One region of the Paenibacillus sp. JNUCC31 genome, then DNA from elsewhere that is predicted to be linked to it. Evidence: riboswitches for the same ligand, from Rfam matches in the RefSeq annotation. Region 1 holds a riboswitch; each other region holds the start of a gene.
The links. A riboswitch is a leader RNA that binds a small molecule or an ion and turns the genes downstream of it on or off. The one in region 1 is predicted to bind thiamine pyrophosphate.
Positions count from the first base shown of each region.

Region 2: linked by a shared signal. The riboswitch ahead of JNUCC31_RS01450 (thiamine phosphate synthase) and the one ahead of JNUCC31_RS16935 (ABC transporter substrate-binding protein) in region 1 are both predicted to bind thiamine pyrophosphate.
Region 3: linked by a shared signal. The riboswitch ahead of JNUCC31_RS19300 (ABC transporter ATP-binding protein) and the one ahead of JNUCC31_RS16935 (ABC transporter substrate-binding protein) in region 1 are both predicted to bind thiamine pyrophosphate.
Region 4: linked by a shared signal. The riboswitch ahead of thiC (phosphomethylpyrimidine synthase ThiC) and the one ahead of JNUCC31_RS16935 (ABC transporter substrate-binding protein) in region 1 are both predicted to bind thiamine pyrophosphate.

Region 1 covers NZ_CP062165.1:3,895,993-3,903,824, forward strand. The annotation lists gene JNUCC31_RS16920 (ABC transporter ATP-binding protein) at 1-393, opposite strand, end outside; gene JNUCC31_RS16925 (ABC transporter permease) at 533-1,291, opposite strand; gene JNUCC31_RS16930 (thiamine-binding protein) at 1,291-1,581, opposite strand; gene JNUCC31_RS16935 (ABC transporter substrate-binding protein) at 1,802-2,842, opposite strand; TPP riboswitch at 3,069-3,181, opposite strand; gene JNUCC31_RS16940 (hypothetical protein) at 3,328-3,540, opposite strand; gene JNUCC31_RS16945 (VOC family protein) at 3,613-3,999, opposite strand; gene JNUCC31_RS16950 (DUF2798 domain-containing protein) at 4,188-4,688, shown strand; gene JNUCC31_RS16955 (MFS transporter) at 5,121-6,356, opposite strand; gene serS (serine--tRNA ligase) at 6,740-7,832, shown strand, end outside.
Region 2 covers NZ_CP062165.1:360,255-368,086, forward strand. The annotation lists gene JNUCC31_RS01425 (winged helix-turn-helix domain-containing protein) at 1-338, opposite strand, end outside; gene JNUCC31_RS01430 (MoeB/ThiF family adenylyltransferase) at 418-1,467, opposite strand; gene JNUCC31_RS01435 (thiazole synthase) at 1,464-2,231, opposite strand; gene thiS (sulfur carrier protein ThiS) at 2,234-2,437, opposite strand; gene thiO (glycine oxidase ThiO) at 2,434-3,660, opposite strand; gene JNUCC31_RS01450 (thiamine phosphate synthase) at 3,665-4,255, opposite strand; TPP riboswitch at 4,560-4,669, opposite strand; gene JNUCC31_RS01455 (ABC-F family ATP-binding cassette domain-containing protein) at 4,805-6,355, opposite strand; gene JNUCC31_RS01460 (hypothetical protein) at 6,488-7,471, opposite strand; gene JNUCC31_RS01465 (hypothetical protein) at 7,458-7,832, opposite strand, start outside.
Region 3 covers NZ_CP062165.1:4,416,030-4,423,861, forward strand. The annotation lists gene thiE (thiamine phosphate synthase) at 1-647, opposite strand, end outside; gene thiD (bifunctional hydroxymethylpyrimidine kinase/phosphomethylpyrimidine kinase) at 647-1,459, opposite strand; gene thiM (hydroxyethylthiazole kinase) at 1,456-2,268, opposite strand; gene JNUCC31_RS19290 (ABC transporter substrate-binding protein) at 2,582-3,649, opposite strand; gene JNUCC31_RS19295 (ABC transporter permease) at 3,811-4,623, opposite strand; gene JNUCC31_RS19300 (ABC transporter ATP-binding protein) at 4,610-5,377, opposite strand; TPP riboswitch at 5,555-5,657, opposite strand; gene hisC (histidinol-phosphate transaminase) at 5,774-6,886, opposite strand; gene JNUCC31_RS19310 (ATP-binding cassette domain-containing protein) at 6,911-7,687, opposite strand; gene JNUCC31_RS19315 (ABC transporter permease subunit) at 7,711-7,832, opposite strand, start outside.
Region 4 covers NZ_CP062165.1:4,188,108-4,195,939, forward strand. The annotation lists gene JNUCC31_RS18270 (Fe-Mn family superoxide dismutase) at 1-479, opposite strand, end outside; gene JNUCC31_RS18275 (alpha/beta hydrolase) at 678-1,706, opposite strand; gene JNUCC31_RS18280 (IclR family transcriptional regulator) at 2,077-2,820, shown strand; TPP riboswitch at 2,940-3,053, shown strand; gene thiC (phosphomethylpyrimidine synthase ThiC) at 3,420-5,204, shown strand; gene JNUCC31_RS18290 (hypothetical protein) at 5,938-6,627, opposite strand; gene JNUCC31_RS18295 (hypothetical protein) at 6,845-7,012, opposite strand; gene JNUCC31_RS18300 (zinc ribbon domain-containing protein) at 7,556-7,832, opposite strand, start outside.

The sequences.
Region 1 (7,832 bases):
ACTTCCCAGCCACTTCCGGGCATCGGCGAGCGCCTCAGCTCGGGGTGGTGCATCTGCAGACACTTCGCCTGCAAGCAGCACATTGTCTTCAATGGTGCGCCATGGGAAAAGAGCAGGCTGCTGCGGCATATAGCTAATCTTGCCGCGTTGTCCCGTAACATCCTGACCATTCATCAAGATTTGGCCCTCCTGCGGTTTCAGTAAGCCGCCGATGATGTGAAACAGGGTGCTTTTGCCGCAGCCGGAAGGACCGACGATGGCTACGAATTCTCCTTGTTCCACAGTCAGGGACAAGCTATCCAGCACGGGCAATATACTGCGTCGCTCGCGGAACGAGGCATGTATATCCAATACCTCCAGCGCTGGCGGTGAGTTTTTTTCTTTTATAGCCATGGCTCCATGTTCAGGACCTCCGCCATGCGTTGGAGTGGTTACAACCGCATCCGGCGCAGCAGCAGCAGCTCCCCGCTCGTTGTGTTCGGCTGTCATCTCGTCATCACTTCCTAACCTTTATATGGGGCTTATTTCAAAGTTATCGCTTCTGCGGCCGCCAGCGTACGAGCAGTTTCTCCAATAGCGCAATGAGCAGGAAGAGCAGCAGACTCAGTGCCACAATAATCATGATGGCCACGAAAAGACGATCCGTCCGATAGGCCGATTTTTGCAGCATCATATAATAGCCGATGCCTTTATCTGCACCGATCCATTCAGCGATGATCGCACCCATGACGCTATACGTAGCGGCAATTTTAATCCCCGAGAACACCGAGGGCAAGGCATGCGGCAGTTCGAGCTTCCAGAAAATTTGGCCGCGTTTTGCACCAGCCATGCGCATATAGTTCATCATCGCCGCATCGGTGCGGGTCAACCCGTCCATGGCGGCTACAGCCACCGGGAAGAAGCAGACCAGGATGATGGTAATCAGTTTGGGCAGCAGCCCAAATCCGAACCAGATCAGCAAGAGCGGAGCAAGCGCAATGGTCGGTATATTTTGGCTAAGAATAAGTAATGGATAGAGTGCAGATTTCAAAAATGGAATCAAATGCAGCACCATTGCAATCAGTAATCCCACGAGCGTACCTGCTGCAAACCCTATCAATGTCAGCTGAATTGTTGCCCATGCATGCATGCCAAGTCGCTCGGATTGGGATGCTGCTTCATGGGCGATGTCCGAAGGCGCTGGCAGCATCCATTTCTCGATATGAAACAGGGAGACGGCTCCCTGCCATACCGCTATAAAGAGAATAACCGCCACAAAGGGCGGCCATACGCTTTTCCAATAGGCATGCATTAGCGATATTTCTCCGTCAGGGTGTCCATGCTGAAGCCGCTCGGGCTATGGGCAATCTTGATCTGTGAGATGATGCTTGGGCTGCCAGCTTCCACGAGAACTTCGTGCATTTTGCGGACAACCTCAAGCAGTTCCTCCAGTTCTCCCTCCATCGTGGTATCGAGTGGGTTAACCTGATATTTTAATCCCGACTGCTGGATAACTTCGATAGCACGATCAACGTAAGGATAGGAATTTTCGCCATTTGGCGTTTTGGGAATGACTTGAATGCTAAGCAGTGTACTTGCCATAAAAGATCACGTTTCCTTTCGAGTTAAATTGCATGAGTTAAACCAGCTTTACACTTTACCACTTCGATTGCAGTACCCTCTTCCGATCGCTGTTATCCCCGGATTTTTTGATTCCATTTTCCTCATGGGGGAAATCCGGGGATAAAGGCGACCACTTCGTTTCTACAGATGGGTTCTGCACTCTTCGTTCTGGTGTAAAAAAGTTAAACTTAAACAATTTTTATTGGGGTAGAAACTCGTTTGTATACGCTTTGGATACATCAACCTGCTGATCAAGCAGTTTTTTGCTAAACATCCAATCGGTATAGTTCTGCCATACTTCCTGCTTCTGCTCACCCCAGCGCGGTGCGTCATCCTGATATTTCGGACTCAGCCACTTCTGGCTCGCGAGTACAAGGTCCTTGTCCAGATCCGGTACGGCCTTAATCAGAATGTTGGCAGCGTCTTCGGGATGTTCGATCGCATATTGATATCCTTCGGAAGTCGCCTTCAAGAACGCTTTAACCAGCTCGGGATCGTTCTGAATCGTCTGTTCATTGGTCACGAGTACAGGGGTGTAGTAGTCCAGCGCATCGGAATAATCCTTCACATACAGCATGTCGATGGGTTCTCCGCGAAGCTCGGCTTCAATACCCGTCCAGGCGTAGAAAATCCAGGCAAAGTCGATATCGCGTTTCACAGCTGTGAAAAAGTCTGCATCGCCCATGTTAATATTTTTTACTTTGGATACATCAGCGCCTTCGCCTTCCATAATGGACTGCATCACGGCTTCTTCTACCGGTGAACCCCAGCCACCATAGGTTTTGCCTTCAAAATCTTTGGGAGACTTGATGTTCCGTTCCGCCGGAGCGGCAAATCCGGATGTATTATGCTGAATGACTGCAGCGATGGACACGAGCGGTACGCCCTGTGTGCGGGCCTGGGTCACGCTCTCCTGATAACTTACGCCAAATGGCACTTCATTCGAAGCCACCATTGTATCCGCGCCTCCGGCACCTGGCTGTACAATCTCGACATTTAAGCCTTCGGCTTTATAAAAACCCTGATCTACGGCCGCATACAGGCCGGTATGATTCGTATTTGGTGTCCAGTCCAGTACCACTTTAATATCCTTGAGGGCTGCATTGTCACCTTCATTGCTGTTTTCGGTGCTGCTGCTGCCATTTTCTCCTGAAGGTGCAGCTTCTTTGCCGCCACATGCGGCCACAGCCACTAGTAGTACACACAAGAGCAATAGGCCCATCATTTTACGCCATCTCATCGTCATTTCTCTCCTTCATGTTGTCCGGCCAGTGGCGCGGGGTACTCCTTGGCTTCATATCCAAGCTTCTTGCATAAATCGACAGATTTATACCAGCTATGATCCGGATGACGTCTTTTTTTCAGCTCTTCTGGCTATGTAAAAGAACATTAAAAAAGCGCCCCGTTACTCCGGGACGCGTGCAGGCGTTAGAGATGTGGCACTCAGCAAAGAGGCTAGGCTGGGCCAATTCGATATACTCCGATTCCTACGCTGGCATGATCCAGATCAGGTCTAAGGGTCAGTATCTTGGTGGGATACACTCTCAGCCGGCCAATTCCGACTCCCCTGGGAAACTATGAAGTTACGGGCATTACTAGGTGTAATTATAGGCCAGAGGCCGATGCATGTCCAGTCAGGAACTGGATAGGGGCACGTATGAAGTAATCAAAGAGGCCCTTATACATGCGTATAACGACCTCTGTCGATGTGTGATTTTTTAACTTTTATCGTGGAGAATCATATAAGGAAATCTGACTGAGTGCAAAAGCATCGGCTTTCGGTTCATAGCCTACCTTTTTCTGAGTGGATTCGAGATTTAATCGTTTAAACCGATTATTCGAGATCCCATGCAGTATGGTGAAGGGCTCCAGATCTGTAGCTGTAATTGCTTTGAACATCAAATTACACAAGTCAGCCGGACTAATATACGCGCTCATATCCCTTCCTCCAGCGCGGGTCCATCCGGTTGAAAATCATCATATGCACCTATACATAGTCAGCTCCAATTCTTAGCGCTGGAAGAACTCAATCCATTCCTTCTCGGGTCCATAAATGAAGAAATAACGGTAACCGTTGGGCAGTGTAATGATCTCTCCATCAATAAACTCGGCCTCGGTTGCCTTAATGCGGTTGTACTCGGACTCAAGGTCATCGACATGGATGGCAAAATGGTGCACTGTTCCTTCGGAAGGCAGCTTGTCGCTGTATCCCTGAATCAACTCAATCTCAGTCTCGTTGCTTCCGTTGAAGCCGAGAAAGGCGAGCTGGATGACGCCGTTGGTATGGGTTACCCGGTCTTTCAATTCAAGACCAACAATCTCCGTATAGAAACGGAGTGTGGTCTCCAGATCACGAACGGCAATGCCAACGTGGTCAATGCGCTTTTGAAAACTCATAATCCAAATCCTCCTTATATTGAGTAAATATTTTCTACCATTTTAAGGGATATCATAGGACTGTGCTATGGGGTTGTCAAACAGGATTTTAATTTTTGGACAAGTCGGCAATGTTCACATAATGTTCACTTATGTGAGGGGGTTCGTCATCTCTATAATTACGAAGGTAAACAGAAAGGATGAGAGAATTGCCAACAACGAAGAAAGAACAAATTGTTTTTGGAATGCTGATGTGCACAGGGATGGTCGTCGTCATGATGACATTTAATTTATGGCACAATGGGTTACTCGGCAAGATGTCCCCGCTTGAGATATTACTTCAGTTCATATTATGTTTTGTCATCGCGTTTTTGGTGGAGTCTTTCATTGTCGGACCTGTAGCGAGAAAGATTGCATTCTCCTTGCCCTTCGACAAGTCCAATAAGATTCTGGGTGTGCTCGCCATGTCATTTTTCATGGTGATTGGTATGGTACTGATCATGTCCATGTATGGAATGATCTCGGCATATCTCGCGGATCAATTAAACGGGGCATCCATACTCCGTACGTACCTTCATACAATCGCTCGTAACTTCAGCCTGGCGCTTCCATATCAGTTGATCATTCTGGGGCCACTCGTGCGATATGTATTTGGTAAATTCATCAAGGATAATGGATCTGTATTGCCTGCCGTTAACAAAAGTGTGTGATTCAGATGGGCCTAAAGTATTTCCTGGGTAATCTTGTGCAAATAAATAGATCGTATGCTCACCTTTAATGAAAGGTGATCTGAGGCAAAGATAGGACACTTTCTACCATGATTACAGCGCTAACGAATCGAGAACATCTTATTGGGCCGGTTTTTAAGGAACGAAAAATCTAACGAATCTCAGCGGCGTTACTATGCTAAGAAACTGCAACGAGAGCTTGATTTGGAGCTAATTATCTAGAATAACGTCTCTAGGATTCGTTAGATTTCAAACATGCAGAAATGGAGATGAATAGCGTGTACCAGGTTCGTTAGAACAGAATAACGCTAAACAAGATGTCCACCGCCAATTCATGACGGTGGACATCTCAATCTCTATAATAGGTATTTTGTTTCTGATTCTAATTCTCAGGTTTGCCTCGACACATAACTGTTAAGTCACTGTATCGACCGCATGTTTGTTCTGCCATTGATACGTGATCACGCTAATGACAAGCAGCCCAACCGCAAAGATGGCGAGCATCCATGCGGATTGGTTAACTTCCAGATGATCCAGACTCCAGCCTGTAACCAAAGGCAGAATGGCACCGCCAACTCCACCTGATGCAATCAGGATACTGGGCGTCGATTCTTCGGTTCCAAGCAGCATTTTGCTGGCGAAGACGAGGGCGATGGAGAACACGCCAGACAGTGCAAGTCCCAGTAAGAGAATGATTAAAAATGCGGACCAGATCTGGTTGGTGAACGGAAAAATCATCAATAGCAGAACGGCCGCGAGGCAGCTGTACAGAACGTAGACGCGATATTGAAACTTCTCCGCAATATATCCGGCAAACAGCCGTCCAACAGACATGGCGATCCAGAAGCAGGTAACACTAAGCGCAGCACCTGCTTCCTTCATGTTCATTTTCTCAATCAGAATGGCGGGCATGAAGTTGGCAAGACTCATTTCGGTTCCAACGTAGAGAAAGAAAAACAGAACAAATAAAGACAGAAGAGCCAAATTGCGCCCGCGATAGATTGAACGAGATGGCTCAACGTCTGAAGGGGTTGTTCCATTTGGCGATGCAGCAGCGTGAGCGTGTACAGGAGTCTGGTCTGAGCTACGTCGACTCAGCTCGCTGTCCAGCTCACCGAATGAACTTTTGGCCCAGAAAATGAAGGTCATCGCTGCACAGACAGCAACCACAAGGAAAGACAGCCGCCAGTATCCGGCAGAGATTAGACCGCTGGCAATGAGCGGCATGACCATGGCCCCGATACCGAATAACACTTCGAGTCGGCTCATGGCGACCGCGGTATTATCTTTAATTGCAGCAATGATGATTGTACCGATGACAGCCTCAATCATCCCGAATCCGAATCCGGCTGCAGGAGCAATGACGTACATCCAACCCCAAGGTGGCAGCAGCATGTAGGATAACTCTGCAATGCAAAGCAGGGCCGCGGCAATTAATAGACCGCCTCGTTTGCCAAAGCGTTTATTCAACCACGGAGATAGTAGTACCCCACCCAGGAACCCGGCAAATTGGGCGAAAATAAGCGTTCCTCCTTGACTGTAATCCTTGCCATAATGTTCAAGGGCAACAGGCAGGATGGAGCCGAGAACTACATGGGCAAGTCCGATGAGGAAATAGGACAAGCATCCGATCCAAAGCAATTTTTTCATGAAGAAAAACTCCTTCTAAATATATGATGTATATGTAGCGAGTCTGCCATTCAGGAGCATTTCCCAAAAACAAACAATCTCTATCATAACAGGACATGTAAGGGGGTGCACGGATAACTTGCGATGAGGCGAACGATCGTATATACTGAAACACAACAATTACAGATCGGACCATGCCGTTGAAGAGCATCCAACTCGGAGGCGTTTTCGCCAGGGGAGCGAACATTTCCCCAAGTTAACCGGAACCGCCCGTTATCGCGGACCAAGAGGCTGAACCAGAATATTCTGGTTCGGCAAGTTGGGTGGCACCGCGAGCAGAGCGCTCCTCGTCCCAAGGGATGAGGGCGCTCTTTGTATTTTTACAGCCAAAGGAGACGGTGACCATGTTGGAAATGAAGTGGATTCGGGAGCATGCAGAAGAGGTGCAAGCTGCGGCAGACGGAAAACGAATCAATGTGAATATTCGTGAGTTACTGAAACGGGACGAAGAACGCAGAGCACTTTTGCAGGAAAGCGAAGAAGGACGCAGGGTAAGGAACACCTTATCAGCGGACATCGGCAAGCTGATGCAAGCTGGTGAGCGTGAACAGGCCGAGGGTTTAAGGGAACAGGTGAAACAGCTGAACGATCAGTTGGAGCATGTTGAAGCCAAGCTTGCCGTTGTGCAAGAGGAAGTGACAAGGCTGCAATGGTTGGTACCCAATGTCGTATCACCGGATACGCCAATGGGCGCATCGGACGCGGATAATGTGGAGCTGCGACGTGTGGGTGAGCTGCCGGTATTCGATTATGAGGCTAAGGACCACGTAGAACTCGGTGAACGGCATGATCTGATCGATATCCCGCGCGGGGTGAAGATTGGCGGAACACGAAGCTACGTGCTCAAAGGAGCAGGACTGCTCCTGCATCGGGCTGTACAGCAACTTGCGCTTGATCTGCTGTTGAAGCATGATTTTGTGCCACTGGAGGTTCCTTTGATGGTGAGGGAGAATACGCTCCTCAACACAGGATTCTTCCCCACAGGACGGGATCAGGTCTATGAATTGCAAGGCGAGAACAAATGGCTGGTGGGCACATCGGAAGTGCCGCTGGTTTCGTATTATGCGGATGAGATTTTAGATGTGCAGGAGCCGATCAAGCTGGCTGCCGTATCGACGTGTTTCCGCAGTGAGGTTGGCTCAGGCGGGCGGGATGTGCGCGGGTTGTACCGGGTGCATCAATTTGCCAAGGTGGAACAGGTGGTCATTTGTGCGCCAGCTGCTGAAGAGTCGGAACGTATGCTGCAAGAAATTACGGGGCACGCCGAGGAATTATTGCAATTGCTGGAATTACCTTATCGTGTGGTGGCTGTGTGTACAGGGGATATGTCGCAGAAAACGTACAAACAGTACGATATTGAGACCTGGATGCCAAGCCGCAATGCCTACGGAGAGACACATTCGTCGTCGAATCTGCATGACTTCCAGGCTCGTCGTT
Region 2 (7,832 bases), 3.5 Mb from region 1:
GAGATCTTGGGAGTTATAACAAGAAGTGGAGAAATCGCGCCAATCTGTACTAACGATTCCAGTCCAGCCTTCACCTGATCTTCCTGATTTTTTTCATTAACTAATATGATCATGCTCAGTTCCGTCAATGGTATTTTGGAACCACGCTTCAATTCAGACCATTCCATTAGTTCAACATGATATCCTTCAGCACAAAATACGTCTTTAATATTTGTAACCTGCTCTCCGCTGCCAACCAGTAACATGGATGTTTTCATTTTTTCACCCGGCCTGTCTCTATACGCTTGCTGCATGGTTTCCTTGCTAACGGTCAATTTCTTCTTGTTATCACGTAGCATCGCAGCAATGTTGTATGTCTATCATGCCGTAAAATGAAAAAGTCCATTCCTCAAAGGAACAGACTCAGAGCATTATGTTTCAACCAAAATATCTGTGAACCAGTGTACGGGCCTCTGCGGTATCTTTTGTTCCATGAACAAGAACCCGCCCATCCTGAAAAATGACCATTCGGTACGTTCCAGTTGTAAAAGAGACCAGAAACGGATTGGCTTCCACTTTGCCATCATCCAGTTTCTCCAGACGAACAGCCGTTTGTTGCAAATCCAGTTTCATTTGGCGTGAAGGGCGGATCTGGACTGTATCCCTGCCACATAACACGTCTGTTTTTTCCAGATTGGAGGCAGACAGGTACGGATATGTAGCTTTTTGACCACATGATGGGCAATCTGCTTTTCTGGCACCGTCAACGTTAATGGATATGTATTCATTCCTCCACACGTCAAATGACAGTAACTTGCGTCTCAAGGCATCTGAATTGCCACTAAGTAACTTCATGGCTTCTGCTGTCTGATTTGCCGTAACCATCTGCACCGCTTGAGGGATAATACCTGACGTATCACAGGTGTCTCCACCTAACGGAACCTCACCTAACAAACAGTTTAAGCACGGGGTTTCTCCTGGCAGAAACGTGTAGGTAATTCCATAACTGCCGACACATCCGCCATAAATCCAGGGAATGCGGTACTTCTGAGACATGTCATTAATTAATAAACGTGTATCAAAATTATCCGTTGCATCCATAATCAAATCTGCACTTTGAACCAATTCTTCCAGTTCATCCACTCTCACGTCCATTACTTTGCCTACAACTTCAACGGTAGAGTTAATGTCAGACAGACGCTTCTCGGCTGCCAACGCTTTGGGCATTCGCTGAATGGCATCTTGTTCTACATATAACTGTTGTCGCTGGAGGTTGCTCCACTCCACATAATCACGATCTGCAATGGTAACGTGGCCAATACCTGAACGTACCAGTGTCTCTGCAATGCCAGTGCCAAGCGCACCTGCACCAACAATTAATACTCTGCTGTTACTCAATCTGTCCTGACCTTCCTTACCGATCGGAGCGTACCGTTCCTGTCTGGAGTAACGGTCTGCCTGCTCGGAGGGTCGTGTCTGATTTGTCATGTATGAACCATTCCTTCCGCCGGACTACTTGCTGCCGCGTAACGCTTAATGGGAATCATGCCTGCCTCATAAGCCATTCTGCCTGCTTCAACCCCCATTCTCATGGCCTTAGCCATCTTCACAGGGTCTCCCGATCCGGAGACAGCCGTATTCAACAATACACCGTCTGCTCCCAATTCCATCGCATGAGCCGCATCTTTGGGTGCTCGAAGCCCTGCATCCACAATGACAGGAACGACGGCTTGTTCAATAATTATCTCCAGATTATAGGGATTAATAATTCCTCTCCCTGCCCCTATGGGTGAAGCCCCAGGCATGACAGCATGTACACCGAGTAGTTGCAATCGCTTGGCCAAAATAACATCATCCGAGATATAAGGCAGTACCGTAAATCCCTTTTCAAGCAATATCTCACATGCTTTATACGTTTCAATCGGGTCAGGAAGCAATGTGATTCCATCGCCGATGACTTCTACTTTTATCATATCACAAAGTCCTGAAGCCCGGGCAAGTTCAGCGATTCGCACTGCCTCCTCTGCCGTTGAAGCACCCGCTGTATTGGGAAGCAGGGTATACCTTTTCAAATCCAGCGTGTCCAGAAAATGTTGTTTGTTTCGATCTTCCAGATTCAAACGCCGAACAGCGAACGTTAACACTTCCGTACCTGCCGCTTCAACCGCCTGGCTCTGCACGTCCAAATCCGAAAATTTGCCTGTACCCAGAAGTAGTCTAGATCCGAACGTATAATTCCCAATCTTCAACATAGTTAACCGCCTCCCACAAAATGTACAATTTCAATCCGATCTCCGTCTCTTAATGCCGTCGTCTCATGGTATTCCCTCGTTAAAATTTGCCGATTCAATTCAACCACTACGGTTTTTACTTGCAGATTAAACGAATGGAGCAATTTGTCCACACGATTTAAGCTATCTTCAATTTGCATGGTTTGTCCGTTGACAATGATATTCACTGCAATATCTCCTTTCGATTCATACGATCCGGACTAAGGTCCTGAATTCCCAACGCTTCGGAAGTTTTACCGTAGATTATATCAGCCATTAAGCTGCCCGTAATCGCACTAAGCAGTATGCCATTACGATAATGTCCAAAAGCAGTGAATAACCCGGGAATACTTTCACAAGCCCCTATGTAGGGCAATCCATCCGGAGTCGAAGGTCTAACACCCGCCCATGCCCGGAGAAAATGCGCTTCCTTCATGCCAGGCACCCAGCTTGTCGCAGCTGTAAATAGCTTCTGAATCCCCTGTACCGAGACTTTTGTGTCTGTTCTTCCGGGAAGGCTGGTTGCACCGAGCCACACTTCCCCATTGGCTTTTGGGACAATATATATATCATCTGCATACACCGTTTTGTCAGGTCTGTATCCGATGTGGCGAGGTGAGAAATGCACCGCTGCAATCTCTCCTTTCACAGGCAAAACAGGCAAAATCAGCCCTGCATGTCTCATCAACTCTTCTCCCTGTAACCCTGTTGCAACAATGACGTTCTTCGATGTCATCGTTCCAATGGAAGTTCGGATCCCTTGAACTCCGTTCACATCTATATGCAAACGGACATCCTGTACGCCTTCCATAACCCTTGCACCCATGGCTTGAGCCGCCCTGACATACGCCTGCGTGAGATTAACAGGAAGGATCTCGCTCTCGGAAGGTCTGTAATATGCACCATAGATATCCCTGTTTAACCATGATGCTTCCTGTTGGACAGAGACACGATCCCACCAAAAAGGTTCATCAGAGGAGTTCGAAGATCTGTTATTTTTGTAATTGCTGACCTCACTGTATGAACGAAAGGGAGTAATAAACCCATATTGCTGCAAACCCATCTCCACTCCACTAAGTGAACTGATTCGTTCCTTCTGTTTATGAAGTAATTCTCTGCTCTCCTTCGCGAGCCTCGCCATAACGGCATGAGTGAATCTCTCACTGTCAGCAGCAAGCATCCCGGCAGCTGCACAGGAAGTTCCTCCAGCGATCCGCGAACGCTCAACCAAAAGAACATCATGGCCTCGGGTAGCGAGCTCACATGCAATAGCACAACCGATCACTCCACCGCCTACAATAATGGTTTCAGCATGAAGATTGCCTCGAATTTCCGATCCAATTCTACTCCTTGATACTGCTCTTGGATGATAACCTGAACGTTTCCTTATACTTCTTGCTCCCTCTCTCATGATCTCATCTCCCTGGTTCGGCATACTTCTGTGAATTCGTGATCGCCCGCCGCAATGAAGCTGCTGCCAGTTCCGGGTTGTTGCTTGTCCAAATCGTAGAGATTACCGCAGCCCCTTTGGCGCCAGCAGTTCGGATAGCAGCAATATTCTCCGTTCCAATCCCACCAATCGCGATCACTGGAATTGAAACTTTGGTGCATACCTCAGCCAACGAAGCAAGTCCTCTAGGCTCGCAATTCGGTTTACTGGGTGAGGCGTACACATGCCCGTAAAATAGATAATCCGCCCCACGTTCTTCTGCAACTTTTGCTTCTTCCAGAGAATGAACCGACACCCCTACGCGAAGCCGATCGACTCTCCCCAGCTCCTTATCGTAGCTATGAATAGCAGCTTGGCCCCAATGCACACCACCAAACACCCCATGTTTAGCCAGCTGATCTGAGCCATTCATGATGATTCGGTTAGATGGAACACCCTTTTTTTTCAGGCTTTGGGCCCATTGTATCTGTTGCTCCAGGGTCAGTTTTTTTTCTCGAATGTGGATATAATCGACCCAGCGCCATACATCCGTGGCAGCATGCACAAAAGAGTTCATGTCACCTTTTCCTGGTGAAAGAGCATGCAGTTCGAATGATCCTCTTGTTACATGTTCGTGGAAGATTTCCGTATTGTTCGCCCTCCTCTTGCATATGATTACGCTGAAATAAACAACAAAAAAAGCCACTCCCGCAGGGGAGTGGCCACGAATTTAGTATTCATGGATCAACTGAATGACTGCTGCATACGGTTACTCACTGCATAACAACTACGGAACCCATAATTGTAACAATGTGTATATGCATGTTTCACACTGCAGGCAACATCGCAATAAAATCAACGATAATTGCTCACTTTGTCATTAGCTGAAACGGCCACTTCCCTACGCTGGTATGATCCAGATCAGGTGCAAAGGGTCCGGAATCTAATTCTTCCATCTCAGCCGCATCGTGCGGCCCCCCTAGTGTTCATATGAAGTTGTAGCCTATGTTACCATAGACACCTTTTTTTGTCACCGTACATTTCCATTGATTACGTTGTTCATTCATGCTTAGGGTTGATGTAGTTATAAAAGTAGCTGATCTTGTTCGAGGTTCGAAGATACATACTATTGTTTCTCGGACCAAGCTTCAACATCCCATGTTTTGGTTACCCAGCTTTCATAGAACTCAGGTTCATGTGATACGAGCAACACGGTACCCTTGAATTCTTGCAAGGCGCGTTTTAGCTCTGCTTTGGCTGTCACATCCAAATGGTTGGTCGGCTCATCGAATAAAATCCAGTTGCTTTCACGCATAAGAAGCTTACACAAACGAACTTTTGCCTGTTCTCCACCACTAAGCGCGTTAAGCGGACGGGTGATATGCTCATTTTTCAATCCACATCGTGCGAGATGGCCCCGGACTTCATTCTGTGTCAGATGAGAAAATTCATTCCACACATCTTCGATCGGAGTAATATTACCTGCACGTACTTCTTGTTCGAAATAGGCTGTTTCCAGATAGTCACCCAAGAATGTCTTACCGCTGATTGGCGGGATTTTCCCAAGGATGGTCTTCAGCAGAGTTGATTTACCTACACCGTTACACCCAACAATGGCAATTTTCTCACCACGCTCAATCGTCATCGTCATTTTGGGCAATAATGCATATGAATATCCAATTTCAAAATCAATACCCTCAAAGACGGTTTTGCTGCTCGCCCGGGCATCCTTGAATTTGAATGTGGGTTTGGCTGCTTCGTCTGGACGATCGATCCGTTCAATCTTGCCAAGCTGCTTCTCACGGCTCTTGGCACGACCGGAAGTGGAAGCGCGGGCTTTGTTCCGCTGAATGAAATCTTCCTGCTTCTTGATAAATTCCTGCTGTTTCTCATAAGCATCAATATGCTGCGCCTTATTCATGTCGGCCATTTCAAGGAATTTGTTATAGTTCGCTGCATAACGCGTCAACTTGGCAAATTCCAGATGATATATAACGTTAACGACCTCATTCATAAACTCCGTATCATGCGAAATCAGAATAAACGCATACGGGTAATCCTTCAGGTAACGCGTCAGCCATTCAATGTGTTCCACATCGAGATAGTTCGTTGGCTCATCCAGCAGAAGAGCCGTTGGTTTCTCCAGTAAGAGCTTGGCAAGCAATACCTTCGTACGTTGACCACCACTAAGCGCGGCCACGTCACGATCCAGACCGATAGCGGACAAGCCAAGTCCATTCGCCATCTCTTCCACTTTCACATCAATCAGATAAAAATCACCTTGCTCTAATTGTTCCTGAATGTCACCCATTTCTTCCAGCAACAATTCAAGCTTGTCCGGATCGGCGTCTGCCATCTGATCCGTGATGGACATCATTTCTTTTTCCAACTCAAGCAAGGGCAGGAACGCCTCTTTGAGCACATCACGAATCGTTTTTCCAGGCGTGAGCTTGGTATGCTGATCCAGATATCCATAGCGAACTTTTGGGGTCCATTCAACCTTCCCTTCGTCCTTTAACAATTTCCCGGTAAGGATGTTCATCAATGTGGACTTGCCCACACCATTTGCACCAACAAGGCCTACACGCTCTCCGGCGAGTAAACGAAAAGAAACATTTTTAAATAACGTGCGGTCGCCAAAATTGTGACTCACGTTCTCAACTGACAATAAACTCATAAGATGAGGTTGCTCCTATCTATTTGGACATTACTATCGTTCCGAAACCTTATTTTATCACAGGTATCGCCTTTTCTGAAAGTAATGTAAACATCTCATGCAACCTCACTTTCATATTACAAACAAACTGCCCTAATTTATGGAACACTTATACTCAAAATAGCCTTGAGCTGCTGCTTGTTTCGCATCTGTAAACACTTCTCCGGCCCTGTAACCATTGCGGCATGTGGAGGGATAATAATATTTGATTCCACTTGCCGGATCAACTCCGCCAATAATTGCTGTTTTCTTCACCAGTCTGCCACCACCGATGGCATAATTGTTAATCTTTTCATTCCCTACAGGTACCCCCTGAATAAAGGCCATAAGTCCTGTATCACTAATTGTATTGTACCAATCCTCTTGAGAAATCAAAGGCATGGTGAAGGTGTAGGAAACACCATTCCTTCTTGCAAACTCATTATGCCTGTTGATAACCTCAGCCAAATCTTCCTGCACACTTGTTACGATCCGGCTTCGTCTGACCTGTTCAAAGAGCTCGGCATCTTGAAGAAGAGGGATTTGCGTGCTGGAGGCCAGTTCTTTTTGGAAGCCTTCTACCCATTTGCCCAAGCTTGCATCATAGGCATACACATACCCATCGAGCGTGAAGTTAATACTGCTGCCATTTGAATCAGAATATGTATAAGGTTTCTTGGGGCTCCACACGTGCCGGAATGAATCTTCAAGGTTTCCTGTCATTTCAGTTTCTTTCGCCAAAATATAATAACCGTCATAATCCAGCAGAACTATTGCAGGTAAGTAATTAAACATGGCCTTTATCGCAGCAGGATCATCCTGAATCCCCATATTAAGCGCCATTGTTTGGGTAAACGTAAGTAATGCAAGCTCTTTGTCCGCTTTCACGAACTTGGTTGAATCATACCCCGCTTCATCGTTTTGCTTCTCATTCTGATGCATCACAGCCCCTGCATCCATTACAGCAGTCTGAAGTGCCGCCCTGTAACGATTGCTTAAATATTGAGCCTCTTGGGCATTGTCGGTATTGTGAGATATAACCCAGAAAATAGGTAAAAAGATAAGCACAAACACAATGGAAAGATCAGTAATCTTCATTTAGAACCATACCTCCATATGTGGTAAATACGGCTGCTGCCTGCGCAGACCCGTTTAACCACTCACGAATCAGCATGGCAGGTGTACGATTTGTATTTTTGACGGTCACTGTGAAAAAATCCCCCATAACCAAAGTATATCTGCGCCCAGGATCATCTGAAGCCAGTACACTGGACGATGGAAATAGCTTGGCTTTAATCTGAGCTGAATAATAGCCGTCCTGTACAGTCTCATAAGTTCCAGAGAATGTACTCTGATCCAGCGGGTCTGAATAATGGGGTACATACTTTTTGTGTAGGTGTTCCATGGCAATTTCATAGGAATTACCCGTTCGGGCCATCTGTTCTTCGAACTCTGCATA
Region 3 (7,832 bases), 520 kb from region 1:
ACCGCCGCAGCGAACTGCGCAGCCGCTGCGCGCACGTCGGCCGCGCCCGCGATGGCGGAGATGACGGCTACGCCGTCGGCTCCTGCCGCCATCACGGCGGCCGTGGTATCGGGCGTAATGCCGCCGATACCCACCACCGGAACTGCGATGCCTGCGGCGCGCAGTTCCGCCACCCCGGCGGGGCCCAGCACAGCGTGGGCATCCGCTTTGGACCGCGTTGGGTACATGGGCCCGACGCCAAGATAGTCGGCGCCCGCCTGTACCGCACGGCGGGCTTCCTCCACAGCGTGGGCGGATACGCCAAGCATCCGCCCTTCTCCGATGCGGGCGCGTACCAGCGCCGCGTCCGTATCGTCCTGGCCGACATGTACACCGTCGGCCTCCACTGCCACAGCCAGCTCCACATCATCGTTCACGATGAACGGTATACCGTGCTGGCTGCACAGCTCGCGAAGCCGCATCGCAAGCGTGATGCGTGCTTCGCCTATCAGAGCGCCAGTTCCTTTTTCCCGGAACTGGAAGAGCGTTATGCCGCCAGCGATAGCCTGGCGCAGCACCTCTACCGGGTCACGTGTCGTATTCACGCTGCCCATCACCAAATACACCTGCATCGCATGCCGTACTGCTTCTGCATCCAGATGGCACATCACTGCTCACCCCGCAGTCTGCGTTGATACGCAAAATGATTCGTTGGCCCATGCCCGGCCCCAATCCCCAGCACATCTTCGATGGCTGCCTGAATGAATGCACGCGCAGTCGTGACGGCAGCCAGCATAGCTGAGCCCTTCGCCAATTCGGCAGTAATGGCTGCAGAATACGTACATCCCGTTCCATGGGTATGCCGAGTCACCACCCGAACGTTCTCCAGGTAATGAAAAGACTGCCCATCGTAAAGTACGTCGACAATCATGCCACTTCCCTCATCATGACCACCTTTCACCAAAGCATACGTGGAGCCCATCTGCACAATCCGCTTTGCGGCTTCTTCGCGCTGACTCAGATTGGTAATAGACATTCCAGTAAGAAGCTCAGCTTCCGGGATGTTCGGTGTCGTGATCAGGGCATGAGGTAGCAGCTCTGTAATTAGAGCCTGAACGGCCTCCTGTTGTAGCAGAGTAGCGCCGCCTTTGGCAACCATAACCGGATCGATGACCAGATTGGACCAGCTGTATTGCTGCCATTTCTCGGCAACCAGTCGAATAATCTCGGCACTATAGAGCATACCCGTCTTCACTGCTGTAGGTTGAAAATCATCACCGGTCGAATCCAGCTGTTGAGCAATACCTTCATATGAGATAGGGAAGACGCCCTGCACACCGGTTGTATTTTGGGCAGCGATAGCTGTAATTACAGTCATGCCATATACACCAAGCTCCTGAAAGGTCTTTAGATCGGCCTGTATTCCGGCACCGCCGCCATTATCGGAACCTGCAATCGTCAAAGCCTGCGCAATACTCATTGTGCACCTCTATCAATCCGGCGAACCTGTGCCCGCTGCGCGAGAATGTCAGGTGTTACTTGGGCCAGTTGGTTCAGCAATTCGATCTGGAAGCTGCCCGGTCCAAGGTCAGCGGTACGTTCCGCCGCAATCTCTGCTGCAACGCCATAGAAGGCGAGAGCTTCCACAACACTGCTCAGCAAGTCTTCACCCGGTTTTGCTATGGCTGCAAAAGCACCGATTACTGAGCTGAGCAAGCAGCCTGCACCAGTCACTTGGGTGAGCAAGACATGTCCATTACTCGTCAGGAACGTCGTTTGCCCATCCGTAATGACATCCTCGCGTCCGGTAATGACGACCACACAGCCGAGTTTTTGTGCTGCACGTTCCGCTATTCCGATTCGATCTCCCTCACCTTGACCTGCATCCACACCTTTGATGTTCCAACGCTCGCCGATGACATTAGCGACTTCCGCCACATTGCCGCGCAACACCGTGAGGCGAAGCTCACGAACAAGTATCTGAACGGTTTCTGTACGATAGGCGGTTGCGCCAGCGCCAACCGGATCGAGCACCACAGGCACATTATTTGCATTCGCCGATTGACCAGCCAGGCGGATCGCTTCAACTACCCGTTCGTCCAAAGTGCCAATGTTCAATACAACTGCTCCCGAAATTTTGGCGACATCAGCCACTTCTTCATGCGCATAGGCCATAAAGGGAGATGCACCTAGTGCGAGCAAACCGTTGGCCGTAAACGGAGCAACGACAATATTCGTAATGTTATGAACGAGTGGATTTTGTGTACGAACACGTTCCAGATAAGACATATGAGTTCCTCCTTATAAATAAGCAATTTAATCAACAAAAGCAGGCAGGGTTACCCTTATACGCATAAGTTTTCAAGGTTGTTGGGTAGCAGGATTTTCATAAATGATTGAGTTATGAGTTAAAGGTCATTCTCGGATAGCTGCAATGTCCATATAGAAAGACTAGATAAATAATTCATCTACTTAATAAAAAATCCATATATTCTATAGAAATTTTGTACAGTTATTGAATACCGAAGAAACTCATGTGGCAATTTCCAGCATTGAATTTCCTACTTTAAGATTTTCTTTGATCTGATCCAGCAACCGATGTCTACTCGCCCTGCAAGTTGATAAAAGCATCCTCAGCCTTCACGGAACCGGGAATCAATTCACTTTGAACCAGCCATGCACGTACGTTTTTCCAAGAAGAGGCGTCCTGCCCGCCAAACGGCTGACCTTTTTCATTCATCAGTGGCAGTAAAATATTCAGGCTTTTGGTTTCGATCTCCGGGTCAAGTGGAGAAGTTTCGTTCTCATGCGCGAGCAGAATGTTCAGCGCATCCTCGGGGTGCTCTGTCACATATTTCTGTCCTTCCTGCATCGCTTTGATGAACCGGGTAAGCTGATTCTTTTTCAATTCAATACCCGTGTCACTTGCAGTCAGTACCAGCTCATAATAATCAGGTACGCCGTAATCAACGGGATTGATCGATTTCATGGCATGGCCTTCCTTTTCCAGAATCAATTGCTCATGGTTAATAAAACCGCCCATAATGGCATCTGCCTGCCCGGAAGCCAGGGAAGGAATCAGGTCAAATCCCACATCTACCAGATTCATCTTGTCGGGATTACCTCCATCCTGGCTGATCATGGTACGCACCATTGCCTCATACAGAGGAATTGAGGAATAGCCGACCGTCAATCCTTCAAGATCTTTAGGCGACTTCACTTTACCGTCTGCTTCAGTTAATAGATGCACGAGTGGATGCCGAACGACGGCCGCAATGGAACGTACAGGAATGTTTTCCCCGCGCGCAAGCAAAATTTGCGGCTGGTAGCTCAGCGCCAGATCGATTTTTCCGGCAGCAACCAGTTTGAGTGAGTCATTGGTATCGGCAGGCATTTGAACATCAACATCCAGACCTTGATCCGCGAAGTATCCTTTCTCCTGAGCTACATAGATGAAGGAATGCACTGCATTCGGATACCAGTCGAGCATGATGGATAGCTTGTCTTTGGAATCTACTGACGTTTCGGTCACAGATGATTCTGTATCTTTGGTATTGGAAGCTGAATCCGTAGCAGGCGTGTTGGTGCCCGTCTTGCTGCATCCGCTAACGATCAGCAACAGAGCTATGAGCAGGAGAGGGAGCAGGGAATATATATGCTTATTATTCATTACGTAAAGTTCCTCGTTTCTTCCTTGTTATCTGTTATGAAATTCATAAAATTCTACATACCGGTGATTGGAAACCGATGTGCTGCTATGGCCTCCCAGCGGATAGTAAGGGGAAGACGCTAAGTAAGATAAACCTGTCCCGTCAGGTCTACCTCCGAAAGTTATCCAGCCTTTCTTCTACCTGCATGACGTGGTGCAGCGAATCTTCTCTCCATCCATGCAATGAGTACAAACAGGGCGATACCAAGCAGGGATAACAGCACAATAGCGGCGAACATCGCATCCGTGTTCATGTTGCTCGACATTCTGCGACTGAAATAACCGAGACCCTTGCTTCCACCGAGCCATTCCCCGATCGTTGCACCGACCACACAGTACACTACAGACATTTTTAGTCCCGAGAAGAAGGAGGGAAGGGCAAGCGGAATCTGGAGTTTGCGAAAAATATCCCACTTGCTGGCCCCCATCGTCCGCAGCAATTCACGCTGCTCCGGATCACCCTGGCGCAGTCCATCGTAGGTGCTAACTACAATCGGGAAAAATGCGATCAGGAATACCACCGCAACTTTACTCCACAGCGTGTAGCCAAACCACAGGATGAAGACGGGGGACAGGGCAATCAACGGAATCGTCTGACTGATCAAGATGAAGGGATATAACGCTTTTTCAATCGACCGATTCATATACATACCTGTTGCAAGTGCAATTCCGGCACCAATAGACAAGCCAAAACCAACGACAACTTCCATCAAGGTAGCGGGCAGATGTGTAGCCAGCAGAAGGTGGCGATGTTCATACAGCGAACTGGCAATCGCCGTCGGGGCTGGAATGATGAAGGAAGGCACCCATCCCATATGCACAATCCACTCCCAGAGGGCAAGCAGCAAGATCATGAGCAAAAGAAACAGACCATAACGGGCAAGCCAACCTCTTACGCTATGCTTCATGCTATCTCTCAAGTTACCGTCTCGCATGCAATTGTTCCTCCAGTAATCGTCTCATCTGAACGAGAGTCGGTTCGTAGATCATGTCCGAATGTCTTGGACGCGGCAAAGGTACTTCCATATCTTGCAGCTGTTGGCCTTGGCCCACTGGAGTTAACAGGATAATCCGATCACTGAGCAGCAGGGCTTCTTCAATGTCATGCGTGATGAACAACACGGTTTTGCCCAGGCTTTCCCACAGCTCCAGCAGCCACCGATGCATCTCCCGTTTGGTCAGGGCATCGAGTGCGCCGAATGGTTCATCCAGCAGCATGAGCTGGCCGCCTGTCAGCAAAGTACGAAGCAGCGCGACACGCTGGCGCATGCCACCCGACAGCTCGTCCGGGTAAGCATGCGCGTAGCCGGATAAGCCAAATCTGTCGAGCCCAGCGAGAATGTCCGCTCGCATCCTTGCCTTATCCTGCCGCCCTGAAGCAAGTTCGGAGGGGAGCATGCAATTCTCCATGACGGTTCGCCAGGATAACAGGAGGTCCTTTTGTGGCATGTAGGCCACCTGGCCCAGTCGCTTTCCTTCTTGAACCCAAGGAATTTCAATGGTTCCGTGGGTGGGCTCAAGCAAGCCTGCCAGCAGCTTGAAGAGGGTGCTTTTACCGGAGCCGCTGGAGCCGATGATCGAGACGAATTCTCCTCTCGCTACACGCATCGACACATTGGAGAGCACAGGGGAATCCCTTTTTCCCGGGAAAGCATAGCTCATGTTGTGAATGGTGATGTCGTCACCCATTTTCTCGCTTCCTTTCCTCCTCGTTATCAAACAAACAGCAAACTGCGGGATCTCTAATTACACCTTCTGATCTGCCCGCAGAACGCGAAAAAGACCCACCCATTTCCGGAGAAATGAGTGGGTCTGTAAGTTCAATTCACATTAAATTTCATCATCAACATGAAAAAATCCACTTACTGAAAGGCCGCTCCACTTCCCTCCGCTGGTATGATCCAGATCAGGTTCAAAGGGTCCGAATCGTTCGATTCGTCTCAGCCGCAAGGCTCCCCTAGTGTAATGTTCAAGATATGCAGTTGTGTACTCAGCATATATCATAAAGAAGCGGAATGTAAAGAGCCTGATCAGGCAGGTCGTGGTGAGGAAGATAAATGAATGAGGGAAGAAGTCATATACCGACTAGGGAATGAGTGCGCCCAGCTCACGGATCAAACGGGCAATCTGCTCAGGTGTACCAATCGTAATCCGAAGCCAGGTAGGCATGCCGAATTCGGCACCGCCGCGAACAGAGATGCCTCGGTTCAACAATTCTCTGGTAATGGGGCCACTGTCCTGTAACAGATCCACCATGATGAAATTCGTTTCGGAAGGGATGTAGGGTAATTTCCACTGATCAAAGGATTGCATTAACGTTTCCCGTCCCTGACGATTGTAGTGCAGGCAATGAGAGACAAATTCATGATCATCCAGGCTGGCCGAAGCAGCGGCTTGGGATGTGGCTGTCAGACTGATGGGCAGCTTGACCCGGTTAATGCCTTCAATGATGCTTTCATTCCCGATGCCATATCCGATTCGCAGGCCGGCCAGCCCATATATTTTGGAGAAGGTCCGCAGAATAATCAGATTATTGTACTGTTCCAGCAGCTTAACCGTATCCGGATAATCTTCGCTTTCCGCGAATTCATAATACGCTTCGTCCAGGACAACCACGACATGGGAGGGAACATGTTCAAGTAAACCAAGCAGGGCATCTGCCGTGAAAATGGTTCCGGTCGGATTATTCGGATTGCACAGCCAGATGATTCGGGTTGAAGCATTGATCCGTTGCCGGAATTGCTCCAGGTCCAGCGAATGGTTGACCAAAGGCACTTCATGAATAACACCGCCTGCCAGCAGGGTAGCGCCTTTATACCAGTTAAAGGAGGGCACCGGAATGAGTGATTCCTCGCCGGGATTAAGATAAGCTTGGGCGGTAAGGGTCAGTAGCTCGAACGATCCACTGCCAAATACCAGTTGGGAGGTACGCACACCCAGCCGCTCCGCAAGTTTGTCACGCAACAGTTGGCTGGAACCGTCGGGGTATTGTGCCAAAAGATCGGAGCCCAGGGATCGGACTGCTTCCGCAGCCAAGGGAGAAGAGCCAAACGGATTCTCGTTCGCTGCGAGTCGATCGACACTTTCCAGTCCCAACTCCCGCCGAATCTGTTCCATGGATTTGGCAGGTGTATAGGCTGGAATTTGATTTAACAGGTCTTTGACAGGAGGAGAGGGAATGGGTGAAAGGGATTGCATGATCATACCTTCTTTCCAGTGGAATTAGATCGAGAATGATATCTGTTTCTGGGCAATCTGCTGTGCTGTTTCTTGTGGAGGAGTCAACAACCGATTAAGAATCAGGTTTTCAAAATGAGCAAACCCGCTGTCCCGAACGCGTGGCCGCTCCAGCGTAATTCGGGTATCCATCGTTATATGACCATCCTCGATTAACAGTACCCTGTCAGCAAGTGCAACCGCCTCGCTGACATCATGAGTGACCAAAATGACGGTCAGCCCTTCTTCTACCCACAAACGTTCGATTAATTGCTGCATCTCAATCCGGGTTAAAGCATCCAATGCACCCAGCGGTTCATCCAGCAGCAGTAAGCGAGGATGACTGGCGAGTGCGCGTGCCAGAGCGACACGTTGTTTTTGCCCGCCCGATAATACTCCCGGCCAGTCGCCTTCACGCTCTCCGAGTCCTACATTGCGAAGCGACTGGCGTGCATCTTCCTTGTTCTTGTCGGGGATGCCCAACCGTACATTGTCGAGCACGGATTTCCAAGGCAGCAGCCGGGCCTCCTGAAACAGAAACCTTGTCTCGGGTGCGGTACTGCCAAGCTTTCTATTGCCCAGCATAACGTTACCTGAAGAGGGGGCTTCCAGCCCGGCGATCAGACGCAGCAACGTACTTTTGCCACAACCGCTTCGTCCAACGATGGCTACAAATTCCCCTTGTCTCACACTGACGTTGATGTCGGATAGAATCGTGCGCTGATCATACGATTTCTGAACCCCATCCACTTGCAGAAAAGGACTGATCTGACTTGTGCTCATGAATAAATTCACGCTCCTTCACATTACTTGCGGGATAGAGCCGGGTTCCAGCGCAGCCAGCGCCGTTCCAGCCATTTGGCGATGGTGTCAGACAGCTTGCCCAGCAGGGCATAGAGCAGAATGCTTAAGACAATCACGTCCATCT
Region 4 (7,832 bases), 290 kb from region 1:
TGAAGAATCTGATCCAGTGAAAAAGATGGGTCAGCCGCCAAATCCCGCATAACTCCAGGCTGCTTCAGCGTATCGAGCACCCCCAGGAAATACTCGGATTCGCGAATGAAATGCAGGAGAACCACTTTGGCGAGTGGCACAGCCTGCACGGCGGTACTTTGCTCCAGCAGGACATACAACTGTCTAATGAACTCCCGTGACTGTGAGCAGGAGGCGGCGATCAGTTGTTCGATGCAGCGGATGATGTAGGGGGCTGGAGGGTGAGTTCCTGGCAGGAGCTGCTTCAGCAGTTGATTTGCCGTTCGCTCACTATTTGCAAAGGTAGCCTCCCATTCTTCAAGCAGCTTGACATAAGAGGACTCAAGCTCAGGAACCAGTGCTCGCAAAACGATCGTATGCTCCTTCTCCTGCTCTTTCCAGAAACGGATCTCTTCGAGTACCCGCAGAGGCAGCAGATGCCCATATCCATACCAATTCATATACGGTGAACCTCCATTCAAATTGAATTCAAATTCAGACCCAACAGCAGAAATAAAATTGGCTAGCCCGGTTCGCTCCATTTTAATGTACAAGCTAGAGCTGTCTTTAATTACGTCCCAAGAGTATATTCTCCCGGCATGTTGTCCTATGTGTACATAAAAAAAAGAGCCCCTAAGGGCTCTTCAATTACCGAATCATCACGATTCTCCGCTATTGGTATTATCCACATCATCGCTGCTTGTCTTCGTCACATGACTCAGGAATGTGGAGACACGGCGCAGATATTCCTTCGGATGCTCCCGGAAGATCAGCTCATGATGCGCATCGTCCACAATCCACTCATCGGAATACGGATTGGTCTGGTTGGCAGCGAGCAGCTCCGCAATAGGGTAAGGGGCTTTCTCGTCCTCGGTACCATGGATGAAGAAGATCGGGAAAGGATAATCTTCTTTTTTCACTTCCTGATACGGAATTTGCTGCAATCCGGTTCCGTTCAGAATCGGGAACAGCAGGTTCATAATCTCCAGCGTAGGCTGACGCGGCAGATCAATCTGATTATGGATGTTGTGGTACAGTGTATCCGGCTCCAGCAGGAATGTGCTGTCCAGAATCATCGCATCCACATCTTTGGTAATAAGTCCAGTCTGGAGGGCCGTACCGGCACCCATGGAGAAGCCCCATACGACAAGTTCCTGAGCTCCGCGCTGCTTGGCAAATTGAATGGCACCAAGCAGCTGCTGGGACTCGGCTTTACCTCCTGTAGCGACGGCCTTGTTCACCTGGGAGGCGAAGCCATAATCGAACATCACCACATTAAATCCGAGCTGGTGAGCATAATGGGCCAGATCATACATCGGAACCCAGGTTTCCTCACGATTCGCACCATATCCATGGCTGAATATGATCGTTTTGTTCGCATTATTGTCAGCTGGGATATACCAGCCCTGCATCGTTCGACTGCCGTCAGCTGCCGGGAACGTGATGTCTTGATACTTCATGTTCTTGGCCTGCATGGGATTGGAGAAGACGGGCGCCACAGTTGGATTGGATAATACCCAGGCAATATACCCGTGTAGTGCAATGAAACAAAAGAGCAGAAAAAATACAACGGAGAGCAATAACGCCACGACAATATGTTTGAACCGGATCAGCCTCGGTGATAACGAAGAGGGCAGATCGGACACTTTCGTTTGCAGCGGGGCTTCGCTCTGGGATGTCTGATACATGATTGCCCCTCCTTTTAAAATCAAATGAAGATAACAACGAGACGAACAGAGCGGATAAATGATAATGATAAATGATTTTTCTGACTACTTATGAAGCAAAATCTGAATTTAATATATCTTTATCGTATGTTCCAATATAGTCAAAGTCAATTGATTGGAGGCATTTGTTACGCAATTGTTATATAGTTCTGAAGATATATGGTTAACATTTCCTAAGGGTGCAAATTGCAGGGGATTTATATTTATAAAAAGAAAATATTTACACTTCTCCCTATTCCATATTGGCGCTTTTGGTTTACAGATGAGACCGTTTCTCATATAATTTATGTAACCGAGTTTCATGTGATGAAACATGAGGAGGATAACATCCATGGAAGACCGCAAGTTAACCGTCCGGGCTGTAGAACGGGCGCTGGATATATTATTATGTTTTACAACCCGTAGTGATCTGGGACTCACGGAAATTGCCAGCCAGATCGGTCTGCACAAAAGTACAGTCCACCGTCTGATGGCAACTTTGGAGGAACGAGGATTCGTCATCCGTGATGCAGCAACCGAGAAGTATCGACTCGGCATACGTATATGGGAGCTGTCTGCACATATGTCTCGAAGCGATGATCCAGCCATTCTGCTCCTTCCTGCGATGGAGCGGCTAAGAGATCGGCTGGGCGAAACGGTGAGTTTGTATTTGCGTGATGGCAGTGAGCGGATTCGGATTCAAGCCGTGCAGAGTGATCAAGCGATTCGCCGTGTGGCTCCGGTGGGAGTGAGGCTGCCGCTATCCGTGGGAGCGTCCAGCAAAGTGCTGATGGCTTTTGCGACCGAAGAGGACCGTGAAGATCTGATGAATGGGCCGGAATGGCCTGTATTTATCGATCCCAAAGTGTATCTTGCACAGATGGGTGACATTCGTGAACATGGATACGCAACGAGTTATGAGGAACGTGAGCCGGGAGCAGCAGCCGTATCTGTCCCTATTATGGACCGCAGAGGTAATATCGCTGCCGCCTTGTCGTTATCCGGCCCAGTTAGCCGCCTGTCCCAGAAGACCTTGCACGAATATGCACCTGTGTTGAAGGAAGCTGCCACACAGATGGGACTTATGCTGTCCTGATTTCAGATTTCTGGAATATAAAGGTTGTCTTTTTTATTTCGATACGCTACTCTGTAATGGACGGCCTCACAGGCCAGCATAACTGAATATGGATCTGCAGCGTATATGCTGCAACTTGTTAACGTTACTGGGGGAGTCCGAATTGTCCGGACTGAGACGGAATCGCATGAGATTCCGGACCCTTTGCACCTGATCTGGATCATACCAGCGTAGGGAAGTAATCGGCGATACGACCACGAACACCACATATGTGACTTATGGATGGACTCCGCTCTGGAGCCTGAATGAGTTGCATGAGTGGTGATGGACATAGGCCGGTTCCCTTGGGAACCGGCTTTTTTATATACCGTATACAGGCGGAAGACGATACCAGAGCTGCTTTTTGGACAAGTGCCAAGAGTGGTTGGCGAGCGTTGGGGAGGAAGTTTTTTTTGCCCCGAATGTCTGTATTACTTGGAATGTGATGTCCTTATCTTCTGGTGTATGACCGCTCTTTCTTTTTCTGTGTTGTGGATGATCCAGGACTGTGCGCAGAGCTATCAATCCAGTCGATTACCAATGAGGAGGAGACAAGAGCGATGAGTACAGAGAACAGAACGATGGGACAAGACGAGCAGGATCAGCCGTTGGAAAAGAGTACAGGTGCGGCCGGACGGGTTCAGCCCTTCCCGGGCAGCCGCAAAGTGTACATTCAGGGCTCACGACCGGACATTGCTGTACCGGAGCGTGAAATAGCCCTTCATGACACGAATACTCCCCAAGGGGTGGAGCATAACGAGCCGCTGCGTGTCTACGATACGAGCGGACCAATGACTGATCCCGGATTTCATGCCGATATCCGGGCAGGGTTGCCCGCGCTGCGTACCCGCTGGATTACGGAGCGTCAAGATGTTGAGGCCTACCAGGGACGAATGGTAAAACCGGAGGATAACGGATTGAAACCGGGCGGGAAGCGAGCTGGAGCCGAGGAGTATCCGGGCTTGCGTGGTAAACCGCTGCGGGGACAGGCTGGGCGCTGCGTGACCCAGATGCATTATGCAAGGCAGGGAATGATCACCCCTGAGATGGAGTTCGCCGCCATTCGTGAAGGGGTGGAGCCGGAGTTTGTGCGGCAGGAGCTGGCGAGTGGCAGGGCCATCCTGCCGTCGAACATCAATCATCCGGAGAGTGAGCCGATGCTGATCGGGCGTCATTTTCACGTGAAGATCAACGCTAACATCGGAAATTCTGCTGTATCCTCCTCCATCGAGGAAGAGGTGGAGAAGATGACATGGGCCGTGCGCTGGGGCTCGGACACGGTGATGGACCTGTCCACAGGTCGAGACATTCACACTACCCGGGAATGGATCATCCGCAATTCACCTGTGCCGATTGGCACGGTGCCGCTCTATCAAGCGCTGGAGAAGGTCAATGGCGAAGCTGAAGCACTGACCTGGGAGTTGTATCGAGACACGCTCATCGAGCAGGCAGAGCAGGGCGTGGACTATTTTACGATTCATGCCGGCGTGCTGCTGCGATATATTCCAATGACCGCCAAACGGATGACCGGCATTGTGTCACGGGGTGGGTCCATTATGGCAGCATGGTGCCTTGCGCATCATCAGGAGAATTTTTTGTATACCCACTTTGAAGAAATCTGTGAAATTATGAAAAGGTATGACGTGGCGTTCTCTCTAGGGGACGGACTGCGCCCGGGAAGCATCTACGATGCCAATGATGAAGCCCAGATGGCTGAACTGGCTACGCTTGGTGAACTCACGCAGGTTGCCTGGAAGCATGATGTGCAGGTGATGATCGAAGGTCCGGGACATGTGCCGATGCACAAGATTAAGGAGAATGTCGATCTGCAAATGGAGATCTGCAAGGAGGCGCCGTTCTATACGCTGGGACCGCTGACGACCGATATTGCACCAGGATATGACCACATTACCTCAGCGATTGGTGCAGCGATGATCGGCTGGTTCGGCACATCGATGCTCTGTTATGTTACGCCAAAAGAACATCTGGGCCTGCCCAACAAGGATGATGTACGGGAAGGGGTTATTGCCTACAAGATCGCTGCTCATGCCGCCGATCTCGCGAAAGGCCACCCGCGTGCCCAGCGTCGGGACGATGCGCTGTCCAAGGCACGGTTTGAGTTCCGCTGGCGGGATCAGTTCAACCTGTCACTGGACCCGGAACGAGCGCTGTCCTATCATGATGAGACGCTGCCAGCCGAAGGGGCCAAGGAAGCCCATTTCTGCTCCATGTGCGGGCCAAAATTTTGCAGCATGCGTATAACGCAAGATATTCGTGCCTTTGCCGTGGACAAGGGACTGTCCGAGAATGAGGCCGTGGTTGCGGGCATGCAGGAAAAGGCAGAGGAATACCGGACACGCTCCTAGGCGTCGTTACAACGCAATCTGGACAGCCTGACATAGTGAAAAGCCGTTCCTCTCCGTGATCGCGGAGAAGAGCGGCTTTAACTTGGGTACGTGGTGCGCACACTTACTCTTAAAGAACAAGAAGTGCGACTCAATATATGTTTATCAGTTATAGGTTGATTGTCTAACAGATGCATAATAATATGAATATAAGTAAAAACAAATAAGAGTAGTCAGGCCAATGGCTACTCCTGCACAGCATTTGCGATGGGTATTCCTCCAATTACAGCATCTTAAGACGAAGTGACCCGTCAGGCCCTCAACCTGTGGCGGGTCACTTCTTTTTTACGGTCTATGTATGTCAGGAGTGCAATAATTAACATTGCGAACAGGCAGCCCCTAACGAACCGAGCACACGCTATTTGCCGTAATTTCAACAGATCTGCGATTTAACGAGTCACAGAAACGTTATTTCTTGAGATGCACGTCCTGCTGTACTGAAATCGCATGTCTGGACCCCATTAAGGTGGCTCAGGTTCGTTAAACTTAGCAGATCACGATAATTCTGCTAATAAGACGGGCTGGTTTCGTTAGAGTTTTTGCTCCAATCTAGAGCAAGAGAACTTCTGGAACAAGTTCTTCAGATGAGATGTCGCATCACTGACTGATCTTTGGCGTGGCGTTACCGATATAAGCAGTCTGGAAAATCAGTTTTTATATCGACGCACCGCTCATACGCACTTACCGCTCAACATTAACGCCGAATTATGTTCAAATTCTTCTCCAAATACGCCGCAAGCGAAGTCAATGGACTATAGATCAACATGCCTGCGTCTGCGGTGACACGCGCCGCTGCGGGAGCCATGGACAGTTGAGCAGCGATTACCCTTTTAGTAGGGAACTGCTCAGCAATTTGCTGTAATCCAGCACTCACCGCCGCTAGATAGCCTTCCTTATCGCCTCGCATAATTAACTCAAATGTCCCTGGGATCAGCACCGCTTCAGTCCCCATGGTCACGGCCTCGTGCAGCTGCTCATGTTCATCATTTTGCTGCAATGCCTGATTCACCCGCGCCATCGTTCCTTCAATCGTTGCAGGGTTGGTAAACGCCAATATGAATCTCCCCGGTACCCGTTTCATTTCCTGAAGTAATGGATCATCAATGCCAACCACGAGGACGGGAACATGCTGTGCCTCCTGCCCAAGTACGGCCGCAAACAGGGTGCAAGTGACGAGGATGGCGTCGGCATGACAGTGTGCGATCCATTGCAGCGTCTGTGATACTTTCTCATGTGTAACTGCCTCAGTGAAATCAGCGTCATGTTTGAGGCGATCCAGACCCGGATCGACATAGTGTACGAGTTCAACCTCATAAGGAGCGAGTGCCTCTTCAATCAGAGCAATGTTGGAATAATGAGCGTGAAAACAGGCGATGGTCATCATCGTATTTTCCCCCTGAAATGGATTATGTTGTCTCAATAAGTGCCGCAAATATTTAACCCATTATAGAGGTTTATAGAGATGTGACAATAGACTGTACATATGTACAATGCAGATGTAACAGCAATTAAACTGAAAACGCGAATAACCGTTCATCCGCAACTTCGCAGAAGAACGGTGAATATACAGGAAGCGAGTATGAATTCGCTCCTCATTTCATTTATCGCAGTGAAGGGGAAGCATTCTTTTTAGCCATTTTTTGCTGCAGAATTTCATGAAAGGATAGACCTTGAGTGTTCTCATTCTCCTTTTTGGGAGCAGTGGTCGCCGTGTTGCGCGGATACTGGTGGTGGTACGGGATCATTTGCTGAATAGGCATGCGGATCATCTTGGTTCCTCCTTTAATGCATTCTCGAATATGCATATGTGATTTTTGATAGATTATGTATTCTGGCGAGTTATCGTCCCTTTTACGCAAATAGGTATATGTGACTTGTTAGACGAAACAGGCAACTTAAGGTGTAATTCCAATTGGATTGTAGTGATTTTACCCCGTATTGGTGAGATGTAAACGTTTTTGGGGAAATTCAGGAGGAAAGGACTGCATATGTGAGGTTTCTTATGGGAGGATAGAAGCGGTTGTTAAGTGAATAGACCCAGTTTTGATAATGCCAATGGTGTCGAAATTAAGACCTATTGTCTGGCTGCATAGGTACGACGCAAGCTAACTAACTTGGTACCATGGTCGGTTGTCGGGTGCATAATTAGGGCAATTTTCGAAGGGGAGATCACGTAGTATGGCAAAAAGCCGCCAGGAAAACCTGACAGCCTAACAACATTTTGCATAAATCCAGTGAACGGTATTCAATTGCTGAAATATAGATTGAAACGGTCCAATTGGAATGAAGAAATGAACATAATCACTTTTTTCTTATTGTTCTTGCCGAACAGCAATATACAGATCTACTTGTACGTTCTCAGGATCGAGACTCCGCTCATCATACAATTCGAAATCGCCGGTAAACGTGCGCTCCCCCTGATTGTTCCAGGCCCAGACCGCACCCCAGGCTTCACCTACAACTTCGGCCATCGGTCCCTTTCTGGAGGTGAACACTGCATACGTCGCAGGCGGCAGCTCAACGGAATTCACTCCCTCAGGCAATGTTTCTTCCGGATCTACCTCATGCCCCACCAATATGGTGTATTCT